2 regions of the Streptomyces montanus genome follow, and region 2 is predicted to be linked to the other one. Evidence: riboswitches for the same ligand, from Rfam matches in the RefSeq annotation. Region 2 holds a riboswitch; the other holds the start of a gene.
What was found. Region 2 has a riboswitch for ZMP and ZTP ahead of FE633_RS06405 (bifunctional 5,10-methylenetetrahydrofolate dehydrogenase/5,10-methenyltetrahydrofolate cyclohydrolase). Riboswitches for the same ligand answer to the same signal wherever they lie in the genome.
Positions count from the first base shown of each region.

Region 1: it holds a riboswitch for ZMP and ZTP, as region 2 does, so the genes downstream of both, FE633_RS19580 (glycine hydroxymethyltransferase) here and FE633_RS06405 (bifunctional 5,10-methylenetetrahydrofolate dehydrogenase/5,10-methenyltetrahydrofolate cyclohydrolase) in region 2, are expected to answer to the same signal.

Region 1 covers NZ_VBZC01000020.1:61,900-71,092, forward strand. Annotated here, with positions in the region: gene FE633_RS19535 (ABC transporter permease) at 1-559, shown strand, start outside; gene FE633_RS19540 (ABC transporter substrate-binding protein) at 561-1,520, shown strand; gene FE633_RS19545 (isocitrate lyase/PEP mutase family protein) at 1,554-2,276, opposite strand; gene FE633_RS19550 (carboxymuconolactone decarboxylase family protein) at 2,270-2,716, opposite strand; gene FE633_RS19555 (carboxymuconolactone decarboxylase family protein) at 2,713-3,222, opposite strand; gene FE633_RS19560 (aminotransferase-like domain-containing protein) at 3,270-4,766, shown strand; gene FE633_RS19565 (hypothetical protein) at 4,924-5,301, shown strand; gene FE633_RS19570 (glutathionylspermidine synthase family protein) at 5,323-6,543, shown strand; gene rocD (ornithine--oxo-acid transaminase) at 6,560-7,765, opposite strand; ZMP/ZTP riboswitch at 7,897-7,984, shown strand; gene FE633_RS19580 (glycine hydroxymethyltransferase) at 8,017-9,193, shown strand, end outside.
Region 2 covers NZ_VBZC01000005.1:243,289-252,481, reverse strand. Annotated here, with positions in the region: partial or broken gene FE633_RS06420 (cbb3-type cytochrome c oxidase subunit I) at 1-572, opposite strand, end outside; gene FE633_RS06415 (RNA polymerase sigma factor) at 678-1,226, shown strand; gene FE633_RS06410 (CU044_5270 family protein) at 1,219-2,187, shown strand; gene FE633_RS06405 (bifunctional 5,10-methylenetetrahydrofolate dehydrogenase/5,10-methenyltetrahydrofolate cyclohydrolase) at 2,188-3,045, opposite strand; ZMP/ZTP riboswitch at 3,069-3,155, opposite strand; gene FE633_RS06400 (nuclear transport factor 2 family protein) at 3,181-3,552, opposite strand; gene FE633_RS06395 (heavy metal translocating P-type ATPase) at 3,682-5,955, opposite strand; gene FE633_RS06390 (hypothetical protein) at 6,192-7,196, shown strand; gene FE633_RS06385 (SseB family protein) at 7,331-7,747, shown strand; gene FE633_RS06380 (DUF1876 domain-containing protein) at 7,839-8,108, opposite strand; gene FE633_RS06375 (SseB family protein) at 8,283-8,684, shown strand; gene FE633_RS06370 (aldo/keto reductase) at 8,949-9,193, shown strand, end outside.

The DNA of each region.
Region 1 (9,193 bases), on a different contig from region 2:
GCAGGTACTGGCGGCCGTGGCGGTCACGCTGGTCGTGGGCTTCGCCATCGGCGTCGCCGCCGCGCGCAGCGAGCGCCTCGAACGGCTGCTGCGCCCGGTGCTGGACGTGTTCCAGACGATGCCGCAGTTCGTGTACCTGATCCCCGTCGTCGCCCTCTTCGGCGTCGGCCGCGCCCCGGCCGTCGCCGCCGCCGTCGTCTACGCCCTCCCCGCCGTCGTACGCATCACCACGCAGGGGCTGCGCCAGGTGAACCCGGCGGCGATGGAGTCCTCGCGCTCGCTGGGCGCCACGAACTGGCAGCAACTGCGGCAGGTACAGCTGCCACTGGCCCGCCCGGCGCTGCTCCTCGCCGTGAACCAGGGCGTCGTCCTGGTCCTCGCCGTCGTCATCATCGGCGGTCTGGTCGGCGGCGGCGCACTCGGCTACGACGTCGTGTTCGGGCTCGCCCAGGGCGATCTGGCCACCGGCCTCGTCGCGGGCGCGGCGATCGTCTGCCTCGGCCTGATGCTCGACCGGGTGACGCAGCCGACGGAACGACGTACGAGGAAGGGGGCCTGAGATGCGTAGGAAGATGCTCTCGGCCATTGCCGGTGTGTCCTCCCTGCTGGTGCTGACCGGCTGCGGGGCCGCCGACATGACCAAGCAGGCCTCGCCCTTCGCGGGCGTGGCGGGCTCCAAGACCGTCACCCTGTCCGTGCAGTCGTGGGTGGGCGCCCAGGCCAACGTGGCCGTCGCGCAGTACCTGCTGGAGCACGAGCTCGGCTATCGCGTGGACACCGTCCAGGTCGACGAGGTCCCCGCGTGGGACGCGCTCAGCCAGGGGCGGATCGACGCGATCCTGGAGGACTGGGGCCACCCGGACCAGGAGGAGCGGTACGTCAAGGACAAGAAGACGATCGCGCCTGGGGGCGAGCTCGGGGTCACCGGGCACATCGGCTGGTTCGTCCCGACGTACTTCGCCAAGCAGCACCCCGACGTCACGAACTGGAAGAACCTCAACAAGTACGCGGACCAGTTCCGTACGGCGGAGAGCGGCGGCAAGGGACAGCTGCTGGACGGCTCGCCCTCGTACGTGACCAACGACAAGGCGCTGGTGTCGAACCTGAACCTGGACTACCAGGTGGTGTTCGCGGGTTCGGAGGCGGCGCAGATCACCCAGATCAGGCAGTTCGCGAAGGAGAAGAAGCCTTTCCTCACGTACTGGTACAAACCGCAGTGGCTCTTCGAGAAGGTCCCCATGACGGAGGTGAAACTGCCCGCGTACAAGGAGGGCTGTGACGCCGACCCGGAGAAGGTCGCCTGCGCGTATCCGCACACCCCGCTGCAGAAGTACCTCAACTCGGACTTCGCCCGCGGTGGCGGCAAGGCGGCCGCCTTCCTGAAGAACTTCAAGTGGACGCTCGAGGACCAGAACGAGGTCTCCCTGATGATCGCCGACCAGAAGCTCACTCCCGAGGAGGCGGCGAAGAAGTGGGTGGGCAGCCACGAGTCGACGTGGAAGGCGTGGCTGCCCAAGTGACGCCCGGCGCGCGGCGCCTGACACCTTCGGCTGTCAGGCGTCGCGCAGCGCTCGGGCGAAGCCGGCCAGTTCCTCGGCCGCCCACCGCTGCATGCGCGGGCCGAACGTCACCCGCATCGCCGCGAGTTCGCCCAGCTCCTCCAGCGAGGCGCCGTCGGGCCACGCGTACACGTTGATCGGGACCTGGATCCCGGCCCGCAGCAGCGGAAGGACGTCGAGCGGCGCTCCGATCGGATACACGCATTCGGCGCCCGCCGCCACGTACAAGGCGGCCCGCTCGATGGCCCGTTCGGGGTCGGCGTCCCCGCACGAGAACGTGTCGACGCGTGCGTTGACGAACAACGCGTCGCCCGCGACGGCCCGCACCTCCGCGAGCCAGTCGGCATGCTCCTGGGGGTCCTTGAGGACCCCCGCCCGGGAGTCCTCAAGGTTGCAGCCGACGGCGCCCGTCCCGAGGAGCCGCTCCACCAGCTCCTTGGGCGCGAGCCCGTAGCCGTCCTCGACGTCCGCCGACACCGGCACGTCGACGGACCGCACGACGCGGGCCACTGCCGCGAACATCTCGTCGGCGGGCGTGGCCCCGTCCTCGTACCCGAGAGAGGCGGCGATCCCGGCGCTGGGCGTCGCGAGCGCCGGGAACCCGGCGGCCTCGAAGGCCCGAGCGCTGATGGCGTCCCACGGGCCGGGCAGGACCACCGGATCGCCCGGTGCACGGTCCTGGTGCAGCGTGCGGAAGATCTCGACCTTGCTCACCATGTGGAGCCCCCCGGTGGGATGCGCCGGCTGACCATCAGCCGGTTCCATCCGTTGATCACGGTGATCAGCCCGATGAGATGGGCGAGTTCGGCGTCGTCGAAGTGCCGCGCCGCCCGCTCGTACACCTCGTCCGGCACGAAGCCTTCCGTGAGCACCGTGACCGCTTCGGTCAGCGCGAGCGCGGCCCGCTCGCGCTCGCTGTAGAGGTCCTCCGCCTCCTCCCAGGCGTTCAGAAGTTCGACCTGTTTCTCGGCCACACCGTGCTTGCGGGCCAGTTCGAGGTGCATGTCGAGGCAGAACGCGCAGTGGTTGAGCTGCGAGGCGCGGATCTGCACCAGCTCGGCGAGCCCGGGGTCGCCCAGGCCCTTCTTCGCGGCGGCGCTCAGCGCGGACATGGCCTTGCCGACCTCGGGGTCGAGGAGCTTCGTACGAGCCGTCACTTGCGCGCGCCCGCCTGGTAGTGCCCCGCGACCATGCGGCAGGTCACGCCGAACCGGTTCCACGCGTTGATCACCGTGATCGCGGCGATCAGCTGCGCCAGCTCGGCCTCGTCGAAGCACTTGGCGGCCGCGTCGTACACCTCGTCCGGCACGAAGCCGTCCGTGAGGACCGTGACCGCCTCGGTCAGCGCGAGCGCCGCGAGTTCCTTCTCCGTGTAGAAGTGCCGCGACTCGTCCCACGCGCTGAGCTGGATGATCCGCTCGACGCTCTCGCCCGCCGCGAGCGCGTCCTTGGAGTGCATGTCGACGCAGAAGGCGCAGTGGTTGATCTGCGACGCGCGGATCTTCACCAGTTCCAGGAGCGTGGGGTCGACGCCCCGCCGGGCCGCCGTGTCGAGCCTGATCATCGCCTTGTAGACGTCGGGCGCGAGCTCGGCCCACGCGAGACGGGGGGTGTGTTCGGGGACGTACGAGGTGTCCTTGGCCGCGTTGTTCGTCGTCGTCATGACTTCGACCCTACGGCCGGAGTAGCCCAGGTATATGGTCCATTTCCATGGCGAAAACCTGGGCCACTCTGGGCGTCGATCTGCATCTCGACCTGAGCGGCGCCCGTCCGCGCCGAGGACTCACGGACGCCTTGCGCGAGGCCGTGCGGGGCGGACGTCTCGCACCGGGGACGCGGCTGCCGTCGTCGCGGTCGCTCGCCGCCGATCTGGGCATCGCGCGCAACACCGTCGCCGACGCGTACGCCGATCTCGTCGCCGAGGGCTGGCTCACCGCGCGCCAGGGTTCGGGCACGCGGGTCGCACCGCGGGCCGTGGCGGCCGCACCGGATTCGGCAACGGCGCCCAGGACGCCGCGCCCGCCCCGCGGGCCGAAGCACAACCTCGAACCCGGCAACCCCGACCTCGCCTCCTTCCCCCGAGCCGAGTGGCTCAAGTCGGCCCGCCGCGCCCTGTCCGCGGCACCCCACGACGCCCTCGGCTACGGCGACCCACGGGGCCGCGTCGAACTCCGCACCGCACTCGCCGCCTACCTCGCCCGCGCCCGCGGCGTACGCACCGACCCTGACCGCATCGTCATCTGCTCCGGCTTCGTGCACGGCCTGCGGCTGCTCGGTGCCGTGCTGCGGCAACGAGGGCTGCGCTCGCTCGCCGTGGAGTCGTACGGGCTCGATCTGCACTGGCAGGTGGCGGAGGCGGCGGGGTTGCGGACGGTACCGCTGCCGTTCGACGAACGCGGCACGTGCACCGGAGACTTGGCGGGAGCGGGAGCGGGAGCGGGAGCGGGAGCAGGAGCAGGAGCAGGAGCGGCGGGGCAGCCCGCGCCCGCGGCGACGGGTGCGCGCGCGGACGCCCTGGCCGGCGTACGGGCGGTCCTGCTCACGCCCTCGCACCAGTTCCCGATGGGCGTGCTGTTGCAGCCCGACCGGCGGGCCGCCGTCGTGGACTGGGCGCGGCGGACCGGCGGGCTGATCCTGGAGGACGACTACGACGGGGAGTTCCGTTACGACCGCCAGCCGGTGGGCGCGCTCCAGGGCCTCGACCCCGACCGCGTCGTGTACGTGGGCACCGCGAGCAAGTCCCTGGCGCCGGGGCTACGGCTCGGCTGGCTGGTCCTGCCGCCTTCGCTGGTCCCGGAGGTCCTGGCGGCGAAGGGCACCACGGACTGGTCGTGCGGGGTCCTGGACCAGCTCACCCTGGCGGAGTTCATCGCCTCGGGTGCCTACGACCGTCACGTCCGCGCGTCCCGCCTCCGCTATCGCCGCCGTCGTGACCAACTCGTCGCGGCGCTCGCCTCCCGCGCCCCGTCGGTACGCGCCACCGGCATCGCGGCCGGCCTCCACGCCGTACTCCAACTCCCGCCCGGCACCGAGCAGTCGGTGGTCCAGGCGGCGACGTGGCAGGGTCTGTTGCTGCACGGCCTGGCCCGCTACCGCCACGCGGACGCCGCCACCGAGCCGTCGGACGCCCTGGTCGTGGGCTACGGGACACCCGCGGACCACGCCTGGTCGGGGGCGCTGGACGCCCTGTGCAGAGTGCTCCCCTGAGGCATGCCATCAGGGAAGGCCGTCAGGACAGACCGTCAGGACAGGCCCTCAGGACAGACCCTCTTGACAGGCCCTGGGCCCCGATTGCGGCAGCCGGGACCATGATCTATAGGCTGGTGGCGAGAAGTTGATGGTGAACGGTCACGGGGGAGCGGACATGGCGGACTCACGACGGCAACTGCGTTCGGGCACGGTGGTACTCGGCGGTATGGGGCTGCTGGCGGCGGCACTCACGGCCTGCTCGTCGGAACCCGACAAACGCTGCGTCGACCGGGACAGCTACACCCTCGACAAGGGCTACAAGGTCGTCTCCGACAAGAACTGCAAGACGACCGGCTCCAGCAGCCGCAAGAGCCGCAAGATCTCCTCCGACATCGACGCCTGGTACTACGGCGGCGAGGAGAGCAAGGGCTGGGTCGACGGCGGCTCCTTCACCAAGTCCTCCGACGGCTCGGGCAGCTCCGGCGGTTCGAGCAGCGGAGGCGTGGACCGCGGCGGCTTCGGCAGCGGCGACGGCGGCAGCTCCGGCGGCTGAGACCCTGAGACAGCAACCGCCATGGAACGCCGCGTCATCGACCCCCGCCCCGGCTGGCAGCAGACCGTCGAGGAGCAGGGCCTCGTCTATCCGCTGACCCGCTACCCGGACAACTCCCTGCGCCCGTACTGGGACGAGTCGGCCTACTACGTCTTCTCGCTGCCCGAGGTCGAGGCGCTGGAGGAGGTCGTCGAGGAACTCCATCGCATGTGCCTGGCCGCCGCCGCGCACATCGTCGAGCAGGACCGCTTCGCGGACCTCGGCATCACCGACCCCCACCTCGTCGAACTCGTCGCGGAGGCCTGGCACCGCCGCGCCGAACTCCCGTCCTTCTACGGCCGGTTCGACCTCCGCTACGACGGCACCGGCCCCGCGAAACTCCTGGAGTACAACGCCGATACGCCGACCTCGCTGGTCGAGGCCGCCAGCCCTCAGTGGTTCTGGATGGAGGACCGCTTCCCCGGCGCCGACCAGTGGAACTCCCTCCACGAACGCCTCGTCGACGCCTGGAAGAAGCAGTCCGCCCTCCTCCCGCCGGGCAGCCCTCTCTACTTCGCGCACTCGGCCGCCGACGAACTCGGCGAGGACCTGATGACCGTCGCGTATCTGAAGGAGACCGCGGAACAGGCCGGCCTGGACACCGACTGGATCTCCATGGAGGAGATCGGCTGGGACCGCCTCTCCGGCCGCTTCGTCGACCAGCAACTCCGCTTCATCCGCAGCTGCTTCAAGCTCTACCCGTGGGAGTGGCTGACCACCGACCGCTTCGGCGAGCACGTCCTGGACACCCTCGACAACGGCGGCGGCACGGGCACGACGATGTGGATCGAGCCCGCCTGGAAGATGCTCCTCTCCAACAAGGCCCTCCTCGCCATCCTGTGGGAGCTCTATCCGGATCACCCGAACCTCCTCCCCGCCTATCTCGACGGCCCACGGGAGCTGGCGACCACGACGGGTTACGTAGCCAAGCCCCTCCTCGGCCGCGAGGGCGCGGGGGTGACCGTGCACGAGCCGGGCACCGCCCCCGTCATCGACGAGGCAAAGCAGGGCTCAATACCGTCAGGCACACGCGAAGAGCCCTGCTGCTACCAGGAGTTGGCTCCACTCCCTTCCTTCGACGGCAACCGTGTCGTCCTCGGCACCTGGGTCGTCGAGAACGAGTCGGCCGGTCTCGGCATCCGCGAGTCCTCCGGACTGGTCACGGACGAGTACGCCCGCTTTCTGCCGCACGTGATCCTTTGAGGCCTCCGGGGCCGGCTCAGTCATGGAGTACGGCCCCGAGCTGGGCGAGCCCCCAGTCCAGGTCCTCCTCGCTGATCACCAGCGGCGGAGAGATCCGGATCGTGACGCCGTGGGAGTCCTTGACCAGCACACCCCGGTCCATCAGCTTCTCGGAGACCTCCCGGCCCGTCCCGTACGCCGGGGCGATGTCGACCCCCGCCCACAGACCTCGCCCGCGCACCTGCGTCACCCTGCCCGTATCGCACATCCGCCCCAGCTCACGGTGCAGCCGCTCACCCAGCTCCGCCGCCCGCGCCTGGAACTCGCCGGACCGCAGCATGGCGATGACCTCCAGCGCCACCGCGCAGGCCAGCGGATTCCCCCCGAACGTCGAACCGTGCTCGCCCGGCCGGAACACGCCCAGCACCTCCGCCGACGAGACCACCGCCGACACCGGCACCACGCCGCCCCCGAGCGCCTTGCCCAGCACATACATGTCCGGCACCACGCCCTCGTGCTCACACGCGAACGTGCGCCCCGTCCGGCCCAGCCCCGACTGGATCTCGTCCGCCACGAACAGCACGTTCCGCTCGCGCGTCAACTCCCGTACGCCCGCGAGATAACCGGCCGGCGGCACCAGCACCCCCGCCTCGCCCTGGATCGGCTCCAGCAGCACGGCGACCGCGTTCTCCGTGAGCGCTTCGCGCATCGCGGTCAGATCCCCGTACGGCACGATCTCGAAGCCCGGTGTGTACGGCCCGAAGTCCGCCCGCGCCTCCGCGTCCGTGGAGAAGCTGATGATCGTCGTCGTACGCCCGTGGAAGTTGTCGGAAGCCACGACGATCTTCGCCATCCGGTCGGGCACGCCCTTGACCCGGTACCCCCACTTCCGCGCGGTCTTCACGGCCGACTCGACCGCCTCCGCACCCGTGTTCATCGGCAGTACCGTCTCCATGCCGCACAGCTCGGCCAGTTCGGTGCAGAAGGCGGCGAACCGGTCGTGATGGAACGCCCGCGACGTCAGCGTCACCCGCTCCAGCTGCGCCCGGGCCGCGTCGATCAGCCGGCGGTTGCCGTGTCCGAAATTGAGCGCCGAGTATCCGGCCAGCAGATCGAGAAAGCGGCGCCCCTCGACATCCGTCATCCAGGCCCCGTCCGCCGTGGCCACGACGACAGGCAGCGGGTGGTACGTGTGCGCGCTGTGCGCCTCGGCCGAGGCGATCAGCCGCTCCGTAGCGGTCACGGGATCTCCTTTTCTCACGGCACCGGGCGGTTGCGGCCCCTCACCCCTATCGTCGCTCGCATGGTGGACCGGGCGATATCGATCCGCTGCCACCGCCGCGTGGCAGGCCATCCGGCGCGCCCGGTAGGCTGCTGGCGGGCCGTGACTGGCGCGCTGGGATGGGACCAACCATCGGGGAGCGGCCCGAGCAAACATGTGCCGTGCGCCTGGGCCGTACCGTGAACGCTGAACGCCACGTCCGGAGGTCCCCCATGTCTGCCAACTCTGCGCCTGTCTCCACCGAATCCACCGCCTTCCGCAGCGCCCTCGACGTGATCCGCGCCGTCGAGCCCCGTGTGGCCGACGCCATCGGCCAGGAGATCGCCGACCAGCGCGAGATGCTCAAGCTGATCGCCTCCGAGAACTATGCGTCTCCGGCCACCCTCCTTGCCATGGGCAACTGGTTCAGCGACAAGTACGCCGAAGGCACCATCGGCCGCCGCTTCTACGCCGGCTGTCGCAACGTCGACACCGTCGAAGCCCTCGCCGCCGAGCACGCCCGGGAACTCTTCGGCGCCCGCCACGCCTACGCGCAGCCGCACTCCGGCATCGACGCCAACCTCGTCGCCTTCTGGGCCGTCCTCGCCCAGCGCGTCGAGGCCCCCGCCCTGGAGCGGGCCGGCGTCCGCAACGTCAACGACCTCTCCGAGGCCGACTGGGCCGAGCTGCGCCAGGCCTTCGGCAACCAGCGCATGCTCGGCATGTCCCTGGACGCCGGCGGCCACCTCACCCACGGCTTCCGCCCCAACATCTCCGGCAAGATGTTCGACCAGCGCTCCTACGGCACCGACCCCGCCACCGGTCTCATCGACTACGAGGCCCTGCGTGTCTCCGCTCGCGAGTTCAAGCCCCTGATCATCGTCGCCGGCTACTCGGCGTACCCCCGCCTGGTGAACTTCCGGATCATGCGGGAGATCGCCGACGAGGTCGGCGCGACGCTGATGGTCGACATGGCGCACTTCGCCGGTCTCGTCGCCGGCAAGGTCCTCACCGGCGACTTCGACCCCGTCCCGCACGCCCAGATCGTCACCACGACCACGCACAAGTCGCTGCGCGGCCCGCGCGGCGGCATGGTCCTGTGCGACGACTCCCTCAAGGACCAGGTCGACCGCGGCTGCCCGATGGTCCTCGGTGGCCCCCTTCCGCATGTCATGGCCGCCAAGGCCGTCGCGCTCGCCGAGGCCCGCCGTCCCGAGTTCCGCGACTACGCGCAGGCCGTCGTCGACAACTCCCGCGCCCTCGCCGAGGGCCTGATGCGGCGCGGCGCCACGCTGGTAACCGGCGGCTCCGACAACCACCTCAACCTGATCGATGTCGCCTCCTCCTACGGCCTCACCGGCCGCCAGGCCGAGACCGCCCTGCTCGACTCGGGCATCGTCACCAACCGCA
Region 2 (9,193 bases):
CGCATGCAGATGATGGTGGTGATGAAGTTGACCGCGCCGAGGATGGTGCCGAAGCCGGAGAACGCCAGACCCATGATCCACATGTCGGCGCCGATGCCCGGTGAGCGGACCGCGTCGGACAGCGGGGAGTAGGCGAACCAGCCGAAGTCGGCCGCGCCCTGCGGGGTGAGGAAGCCGCCGACCGCGATCGTCGAGCCGAACAGGTACAGCCAGTAGGCGAACATGTTCAGCCGGGGGAAGGCGACGTCCGGCGCACCGATCTGCAGCGGCATGATCCAGTTGGTGAAGCCGGCGAACAGCGGCGTCGCGAACATCAGCAGCATGATCGTGCCGTGCATCGTGAACGCCTGGTTGAACTGCTCGTTCGACATGATCTGCAGCCCGGGCCGGGCGAGTTCGGCGCGCATGAACAGCGCCATCACGCCGCCGATGACGAAGAACGCGAACGACGTGACCAGATACAGCGTGCCGATCGTCTTGTGGTCCGTGGTGGTCAGCCAGCGGACGGCGGCGATTCCCGGACGACGCGCACGCGAGGGCGCGAGCGCCGCGGTGACAGTGTTGCTCTCCATGCCCCGCCTGTGTCCGCGGTCCGCCCCGGCGTCACACTTGAGCGAAGCGACAAGGATCACGGAAACAGGTGTGACGATCGCGAACCTGCCGGACACCTAGGGAACATGAGCAACGACGAGACCTTCGCCGCTGCCTATCGCGAGCACTACTGGGCGGTCAGCCGCTACGTTGCGCGGCGACTGGACGGCCGGACGAGCGAAGTCGAGGAAGTGGTGGCGGAGGTGTTCACCGTCGCCTGGCGGCGCCGCTCCGACCTGCCCGCGAACGCCCTGCCCTGGCTGTACGGCGTGGCACGCAACTGCCTGTCCAATGCGATACGCGGCTACGGACGCCGGAGGCGCCTGCTCGACAAGCTCGGCCACGACGAGACCGCACGCGGCAGCCAGATCGTGGACAGCCCCGACTCCGAGCCGCCCGGCGCGTGGGTGCACGACGCGCTGGCCCGGCTCTCCCCGGCCGACCGCGAGGTGCTGCGGCTCACCGCCTGGGAGGAACTCGGCATCGACGAGGTCGCCGTGGTTCTCGGCTGCGGCAGCAGGGCGGCGGCGATGCGCCTGCACCGCGCCCGGCGGCGGCTGCGAGCCGAGATCGACCGCATGCGGACCACGGTCGCCGCCGAGGCGACCTCTTCGAAGGAGCACGGCCATGGCTGACGAACTCGAACTCCTGCGCCGCGCCAATCCGGTGACGCCTGTCGACCCTCACTTCGGCGACGGACCGCTGGACCACAACGCCGAGCGCCGCCTCAACCGGCTGCTGAACGACCGGCGTCCCGATCGTGTCCGGCGTATGCGTCTGCTCTGGGGCCTCGCGGCGGCTTGCGTCGTAGCCGCCCTCACCCTGACCTTCGTGCTCGCCGGTTCGAACACCACGCCCGCGGTGGCCGCGCCGCGCCCACTGGTGGTGCGGGCCGACTCCGATCCCCGACCCCTGGACCAGCTTGCCGAACGCGCCGAGGCAGCCGCGGCGGACGGCTCGCCGCGGCTGGTGCGCGGCACCCATGTGCAGTCCTGGAGCATGGGCCTGTCGGACGACAAACCGCCGATCACTCTTCCTCAAGAGCGCATCGTGCGCTGGAAGAAGGACGACAGCCACACGGAGCTCGTTGTGGCGACCGACCCGCGCCACCCGGGCAGGCCGGTGATCAGTGATTCGGACGGCGAGCGCTTGGTCGAGGACGGCCATGTCCTCAGCGAGCAGACGTACCCGCCGAGCTGGAGCGATGCCCCGCCCGCCGCGCCGCCGCCGTACGAGGCCGCGCGGCTGCGCGCCTACCTCGAGGAGGTGGACCACTCCGGCTCCCTGAGCACACAGCAACTCCTGTACGCGATGGGGCAGTTGCTCGACAACTGGACGCTCGGCGCCCGCGAGTCCGCCGCACTCGCCCAGGTCCTGGCGGAGGCGAAGGGACTGCGGCCCGTCGGCCAGGTGACGGACCGGCTCGGACGGGCCGGGCAGGCGTACGTGTACGACGGCTCTGGCGCGCGCCAGATGCTGATCATGGACCCAGCCACCGGCGCCGTTCTCGGCCTGGAGACCACCTTCACCAAGGACGAGCCCGAGTACGCCGTCAAGGCGGGGGACGTCATGCAGTACAGCGCGTGGATGCGCTGATCACACCGACGCCGCGAGCTGCCGGCCCGCCGCCTCGACGGTCTGGGCCAGCAGCGTCGCGATCGTCATGGGGCCGACCCCGCCGGGCACGGGGGTGATGAGCCCGGCCCGCTCACGAGCGGTGTCGAAGTCGACGTCGCCGACGTTGCCGGGGTTGTACCCGGCGTCGATCACCACGGCGCCCGGCTTGATGTCCTGCCCGCGGATCAGCCGGGGCCGGCCCACGGCGGCCACCACGATGTCCGCCTCCCGGACGGCCGAGGACAGGTCCGCGGTGCGTGAATGGCAGTACGTCACCGTGGCGTCGCGCCCGAGCAGCAGCATGCCGACCGGCTTGCCGAGAATGGCGCTGCGGCCCACCACGACGGCACGCTTGCCGGCCGGGTCGACGTCGTACTCGTCGAGCAGCCGCATGATGCCGCCTGGTGTGCAGGACGTGAAGCCGGGCAGACCGAAGCCCATCGCGGAGAAGGAGGCGAGCGTCACCCCGTCGACGTCCTTCCACGGAGCGATCGCCTCGAACGCCGCGCGTTCGTCGATGTGCGGCCCCATCGGGTGCTGCAACAGGATGCCGTGCACTCCGGGATCGGCGGACAGGGCGCCGAGGGCATCCACCAGCTCCGCCGTCGTGGTGGCGGCGGGCAGTGCCACGTGCCGCGACTCGATGCCCGCCTTCCGGCAGCGGTTCTGCTTCATACGGACATACGTGACGGAAGCCGGATCCTCACCGACGAGAACGGTCGCAAGGCAAGGCGCCGTCCCCGTCCGCTCCGTGATGTCCGCCGCCCGCTTGGCGGTCTCCTCGACGATGCGCCGTGCGAGACCGGTGCCGTCCATGAGTCGAGCGGTCCGGGACATGGGCTCCTCCTGAGCGTCGCTGAAACAATCGCCCAGGCGCACGGCATCGACCCATTCGTCGGACCGCTCCCCGGTGGTGCTCCACCTCAGCGCCAGTCACGGCCCGGCACCACCCTACCTTCGCCGCAGGGCTTCCTACGGCTCGTCGTCCCATTCCTGCAGCAAGATCTGGTCGACGATCTTGCCGTCCCGCAGCGCAAGCGTCGAGGTGGCGAGCACCTTGACGCCGTCGGGATACTCGCAGAACTCCGTGAAGGCGGCCTGGTCGCCCTGGACGATGCACTGTTCCAGCTTGTGGGTCATGTCGCGGCTGTACACGTCGTTGAGCATCTCGCTGATCTGCTCGCGGCCGTGCATCACCTTCGGGTGGCTGGGCTGGGTGTTGCGGTCGACGATGCGGAGCTCCGCGTCGTCGGCGTACAGCGACAGGAGCGTTTCGGGGTTCTGGCCTTCGACGCCCTGGCGCAGCGTGTCGGTGTCGAAGCCGGGTCCTGATGTGGTGCCCATGGTGGACCTCCTTACCTCTCCCATCGAGCCTCCTCCGGCACGGGGGCCACAGCAAGCGCAGACGGCTCGCTGCGGCCCGTGCCCGGTGTTCGCTCAGTGCTCGTTCGGTGCTCGGTGCGTGCCTGCGGCTCAGCGTCCGGTGGGCTGGAAGCCGCGCAGGCGCAGGCTGTTGCCGACCACGAAGACCGAGGAGAAGGCCATCGCGGCCCCCGCGATCATGGGGTTGAGCAGCCCGGCCGCGGCGAGCGGGAGGGCGGCGACGTTGTACGCGAAGGCCCAGAACAGGTTGGACCTGATGGTGCCCAGTGTCTTGCGGGAGAGCCGGATGGCGTCCGCAGCGACCCTGAGATCGCCCCTCACCAGCGTCAGGTCGCCCGCCTCGATCGCGGCGTCCGTACCCGTGCCCATCGCCAGACCCAGATCCGCCTGGGCCAGCGCGGCCGCGTCGTTGACCCCGTCGCCGACCATGGCGACGGATCGGCCCTCGCTCTGCAGCCGGCGGACGACGGCCACCTTGTCCTGCGGCATGACCTCGGCGATCACGTGCTCGGGAGCGATGCCCACCTCCGCGGCGACCGCCTCGGCGACCGCCTTGTTGTCACCGGTCAGCAGGAGGGGAGTGAGGCCGAGGGCACGCAGCCGTGCGATGGCCTCCGGGCTGGTCTCCTTGACGGCGTCGGCGACCTCCAGGACCGCGCGGGCCTCGCCGTCCCAGGCGACGGCGATGGCGGTACGTCCGGCCGCCTCCGCCTCGGCCTTGGCGCGCCGCAGCTCGGAGGGCAATGACATGGCCCACTCTGTCAGCAGCTTCTCGCGGCCGACCAGGACCGCGTGCCCCTCGACGACGCCCTGGACGCCGAGGCCCGCGAGGTTGGCGAAGTCCTCGGGAACGGGCAGGGTCCCGACCCGGGCGGTGGCACCGGAGGCGACGGCCTGGGCGATGGGATGCTCGGAGGAATGCTCCAGGGCGCCCGCGAGGCGCAGCACCTCGTCCTCGTCGGTGCCTTCGGCGGTGTGCACGGCGAGCAGGGTCATCCTGCCGGTGGTGACGGTGCCGGTCTTGTCCAGGACGATGGTGTCCACCTTGCGCGTGCTCTCCAGGACTTCAGGGCCCTTGATGAGGATGCCGAGCTGGGCCCCGCGTCCCGTACCGACCATGAGGGCGGTCGGTGTCGCCAGGCCGAGGGCGCAGGGGCAGGCGATGATCAGGACGGCGACCGCGGCGGTGAAGGCCGCGGTGAGTCCCGCGCCGTTGCCGAGCCAGAACGCCAGGGTGGCGAGGGCCAGGGCGATCACGACGGGAACGAAGACCGCGGAGATCTTGTCGGCGAGGCGCTGAGCCGCCGCCTTGCCGTTCTGCGCGTCCTCGACCAGCTTGGCCATACGGGCCAGCTGGGTGTCGGCACCGACGCGGGTGGCCTCGACGACCAGGCGTCCACCGGCGTTCAGGGTGGCCCCGGTGACGCCGTCCCCGGGACCGACCTCGACCGGCACCGACTCTCCCGTGAGCATGGAGGCGTCCACGGCGGACGAACCCTCGACGACCACACCATCGGTGGCGATCTTCTCACCGGGCCGCACGAGGAACCGGTCGCCGACCTTCAACTCGCTGACGGCGATACGCTCCTCGCGGCCGCCGTCACGCAGGACGGTGACGTCCTTGGCGCCCAGCTCCAGCAGGGCCTTCAGCGCCGCCCCCGCCTTCCGCTTCGACCGTGCCTCGAAGTACCGCCCGGCCAGGATGAAGGCCGTGACGCCCGCCGCGGCCTCCAGATAGATGTTCCCGGCGCCGTCGGTGCGGGCGATCGTGAACTCGAAGGGGTGTGTCATACCGGGCGTACCCGCCGTACCGAAGAACAGGGCCCACAGCGACCACAGGAACGCGGCCCCGGTACCGACGGAGATCAGGGTGTCCATGGTGGCGGCGCCATGCTTGGCATTGGTCCAGGCCGCCTTGTGGAAGGGCCACGCGGCATACGTCACCACGGGCGCCGCCAGGGTCAGGGACAGCCACTGCCAGTACTCGAACTGCAGCGCCGGGGCCATCGCCATCGCGACCACGGGGACAGCGAGCGCGACGGCGGCGGTCAACCGCTCGCGCAGCGGCCGCAGTTCGTCACCCTCCTCCCGCGCGGCCACCTCGCCGGATGCCGACTCGGTGCGTACCGGCTCGGGTTCGGGCTCCCGTGCCGTGTAGCCGGTGGCCTCGACCGTGGCGATCAGGTCCACGACGGCGATTCCCTCGCGGAAGCTGACCTTCGCCTTCTCCGTGGCGTAGTTGACGGTCGCCTCGACGCCCTCCATGCGGTTGAGCTTCTTCTCGATCCGGGCGGCGCACGAGGCACAGGTCATGCCGCCGATGGCGAGTTCGACCTCGGCGGCGCCAGGCGTGGTGGTGGTCATGTCTGCTCCTCGGAGCTCACGGACGCGATACGGGATCACGTGGGGGTGGGGCGGAGAGGCTGGGTCGTACGCGATGGCTCTGATACCCCTGCGGGGTATCTGTTCGACGTGCTCCAACATATACCCCCCGGCCGTATTTGAAGCAAGTGGCCGACCGGCTTGACTTCATACCCCATAGGGGTATGTTGAAATGCGTCGGCCGCACCATGAGCGGCCTCGAAGCTGAGGAGTGAGCCATGAACACGGGACTGCGGATCACCGTCTTCGTCGCCGCGCTCGCCGCGACGTTCGGCACCGCGTACGGCGTGGGCAACGCCGTCGATCCGATCTCGCCCGAGCCGAAGGAAAGTGCCCACGCTGCCGGCGGGCACGGAGACGGGCGGGGTGGCCACAAGGACAAGGGCGGCGGGCATGAGCCGGAACCGCCCGGAGGTCTCGAGATCTCCCGGGGCGGCTACACCCTCGACCTGAGGACGCCGCGCATCGAGGCCGGAAAGAAGACCGAGCTGCGCTTCGCCATCGTGCGGGACGCGACCGGCCGCGCAGTCAGTGCGTACCAACGTGAGCACGACAAGGAGCTGCATCTGATCCTTGCCTCACGCGACCTGACCGTCTATCGCCACCTGCACCCCGTCCGGGCCGCCGACGGCACCTGGTCCACCCCCGTGGACCTGCCCAGGGCCGGCGGCTACCGGGTCTTCGCCGACTTCACGCCCAAGGGCGGCGAAGGGCTCACGCTCGGCGCGGACCTCGCCGCGTCCGGAACGTATGAGTCTGCCGAGCTGCCCCCGGCCGGCACCACGGCCAAGGTCGACGGGTACGAGGTGGAACTCGACGGCGAACCGACCCCCGGCAAGGCCGGCGAACTGAGGCTGACCGTGACCAAGGACGGGAAGCCGGTGCGGGACCTCCAGCCCTATCTGGGCGCCTACGGTCACCTGGTCGCCCTGCGCTCGGGCGACCTCGCCTACCTGCACGTCCACCCCAATGGCGAACCCGGCGACGGCGAGACCGAGCCCGGCCCGGAGGTCTCCTTCACGGCGACAGTGCCGAGCGCCGGTGCGTACCGCCTGTTCCTGGACTTCAAGCACCAGGGCGAGGTCCGTACGGCGGCCTTCACGGTGCACGCGGGCGGCGCGGCGAAGGCGGGGGAGGGGGCACAGGCAGAGCAAGGGCCTCAGAATCCCGAGACGCCCGCGGAGACCAAGCCCTCCGAGGGAGAGCCCGGGCACGCGCACTGAGACATGGGTTCCAGCGGTGGCAGGAATGGCCCGCACCCCGGACGTATGCGTGCATCTGGAGCGGGTACACGAGTGTGGTCATGCAGAGACGGGACGTCCGCCGGACAGGCCCGTCGACACGATGGGGGCGCACGATGCCCGACATCCCCGATCATCCGACCCCCTCGCAGGCGCAGGAAGCCCTCAGGGTCCTGACCGACGACTCCGTGGGCGGGGAGGCCTTGCAGAGAGCCTTGGCGGTGCTGACCGAGACGCCTGTCCTGATACCCGTCGTCGATCCCCGGCACCACGAGCGAAAGAACGGAGACCCGCGAGCCCTGGTCCTGCCCGTGCTCGACCAGGCCGACGGCTCCCAGCAGGTACCCGTGTTCACCTCGGAGGAGCGGCTGGGCGATGCACTGCCGAGCGTCCTGTCCTACCGGCTGGTGCCGCTGGGGCGGCTGGCCACCGACTGGCCCGACGAGGAACTGCAGTTGGCCATCGACCCCGGTCACTCCGACGTGCTGACCCTGACGGCCGAGGGAATCCGCACCCTGCTCGTGCGTCACTGACCTCCTGCGTTGACCCCCTGAGTCACTGACCTCGTGCGTCACTGACGGAGAACTCCGTCAGTGACGGCCCTGGAGCCGGCGGCTGCCCGCGTCACAGGTGCGGGTGCGCCGGGGAGTGCGTGGTCTCCTCGATCTCGTTCGCCGCCTTGCGCAGCAGCCGTCGAGCCAGGTCGTTGAGTGCCCGGGCCGTGGCGAGTTCCTCACCGACCCGGGCCTGTTCCGGATCGTCGGGATTGCGCCGGGCGTGACCGCGGGTGGTCAGGAGAGTGGAGTCGGGCAGCCGAAGGGAGGCGGTCGCCTCGCTCTCGGTTTCGGTCCGCTCGATGTCCAGGTCGATATGCCAGTTGAGGTGTGCCTGCATGGCGGTCACCCCCTCCCGCACGCCGGTGTGCCGTGCATGCGCGACGAGTGCCCGGATCCCGACGCCATATGCGTACCGGTTCCGGGCAGCTGCCACATGGGTCTCGGGGGTTCGGGTACTCGGCCCGTCGGACTCCGATAGGAGCCTGTGACCGATACGGCGATTGGACGAACCGTGACTGACTTCCACTCCCAGGGCGGCGGCGGTTCCGCCGCCCAGCAGGCCTTGCGCGCGGTCGTCGAGGGCACCGTGGACGAGGCGGCGTTGAGCACGCTGGCCAGGAGCGAGGTTCTGCTCCCCACCGGAACCGACGCGGAAGGACCCGCCCCCAAGGCACTGACCCTGCCCGTGTTCGAGCAGGAGGACGGCACCGAGCTGGTGCCGGTCTTCACCACACAGGACCGCATGGAACAGGCATTGCCGCAGATCAAGCGGCACCGCAACGTGGTCCTCGGGGTACTCGCCCATGGCTGGCCCAGCGAGAGACTGTCGCTGGTCATCGACGCGGGCACACCGGAGGAGCTGGCGCTCACAGCCCACGGTGTGAAGGAACTCCTCGACCGCGAGGAGACCTGACTCCAGGCCCAGGACGACACCCGGTCCCCAGGGGGACCCCCTACCCGCGGATTGGGGAGGGGGCCCCTGCGGACGGGTGGTGCCTCACCGTGGTGTGATTCGGCATGTCACCCGGCATGTGATTCCGCAGGTGATTGAGAAGGCCGGTTCATGACAGCATGCGCAAACTCCTGTTGGACGGGCGATCTTCGTGGCCCCGATGCTGGAGGTACGTCGCATGCTTGAGCCTCACGGGCGCCACGGGAAAGAGGGACAGAGATCATCATGGAACAGCGGGTATTCGGCAGGACGAACCAGCGGGTCTCCGTCGTAGGCCTGGGCACCTGGCAGCTGGGCGCCGACTGGGGCGAGGTCAAGGAGGAGGACGCTCTCGCCGTGCTGGACGCCGCGGTCGAGAGCGGCGTGACGTTCTTCGACACCGCCGATGTGTACGGCGACGGGCGTAGCGAGCAGCTCATCGGCCGTTATCTGCGGGTACGCCCGGACGCGGACATCCTCGTCGCGACGAA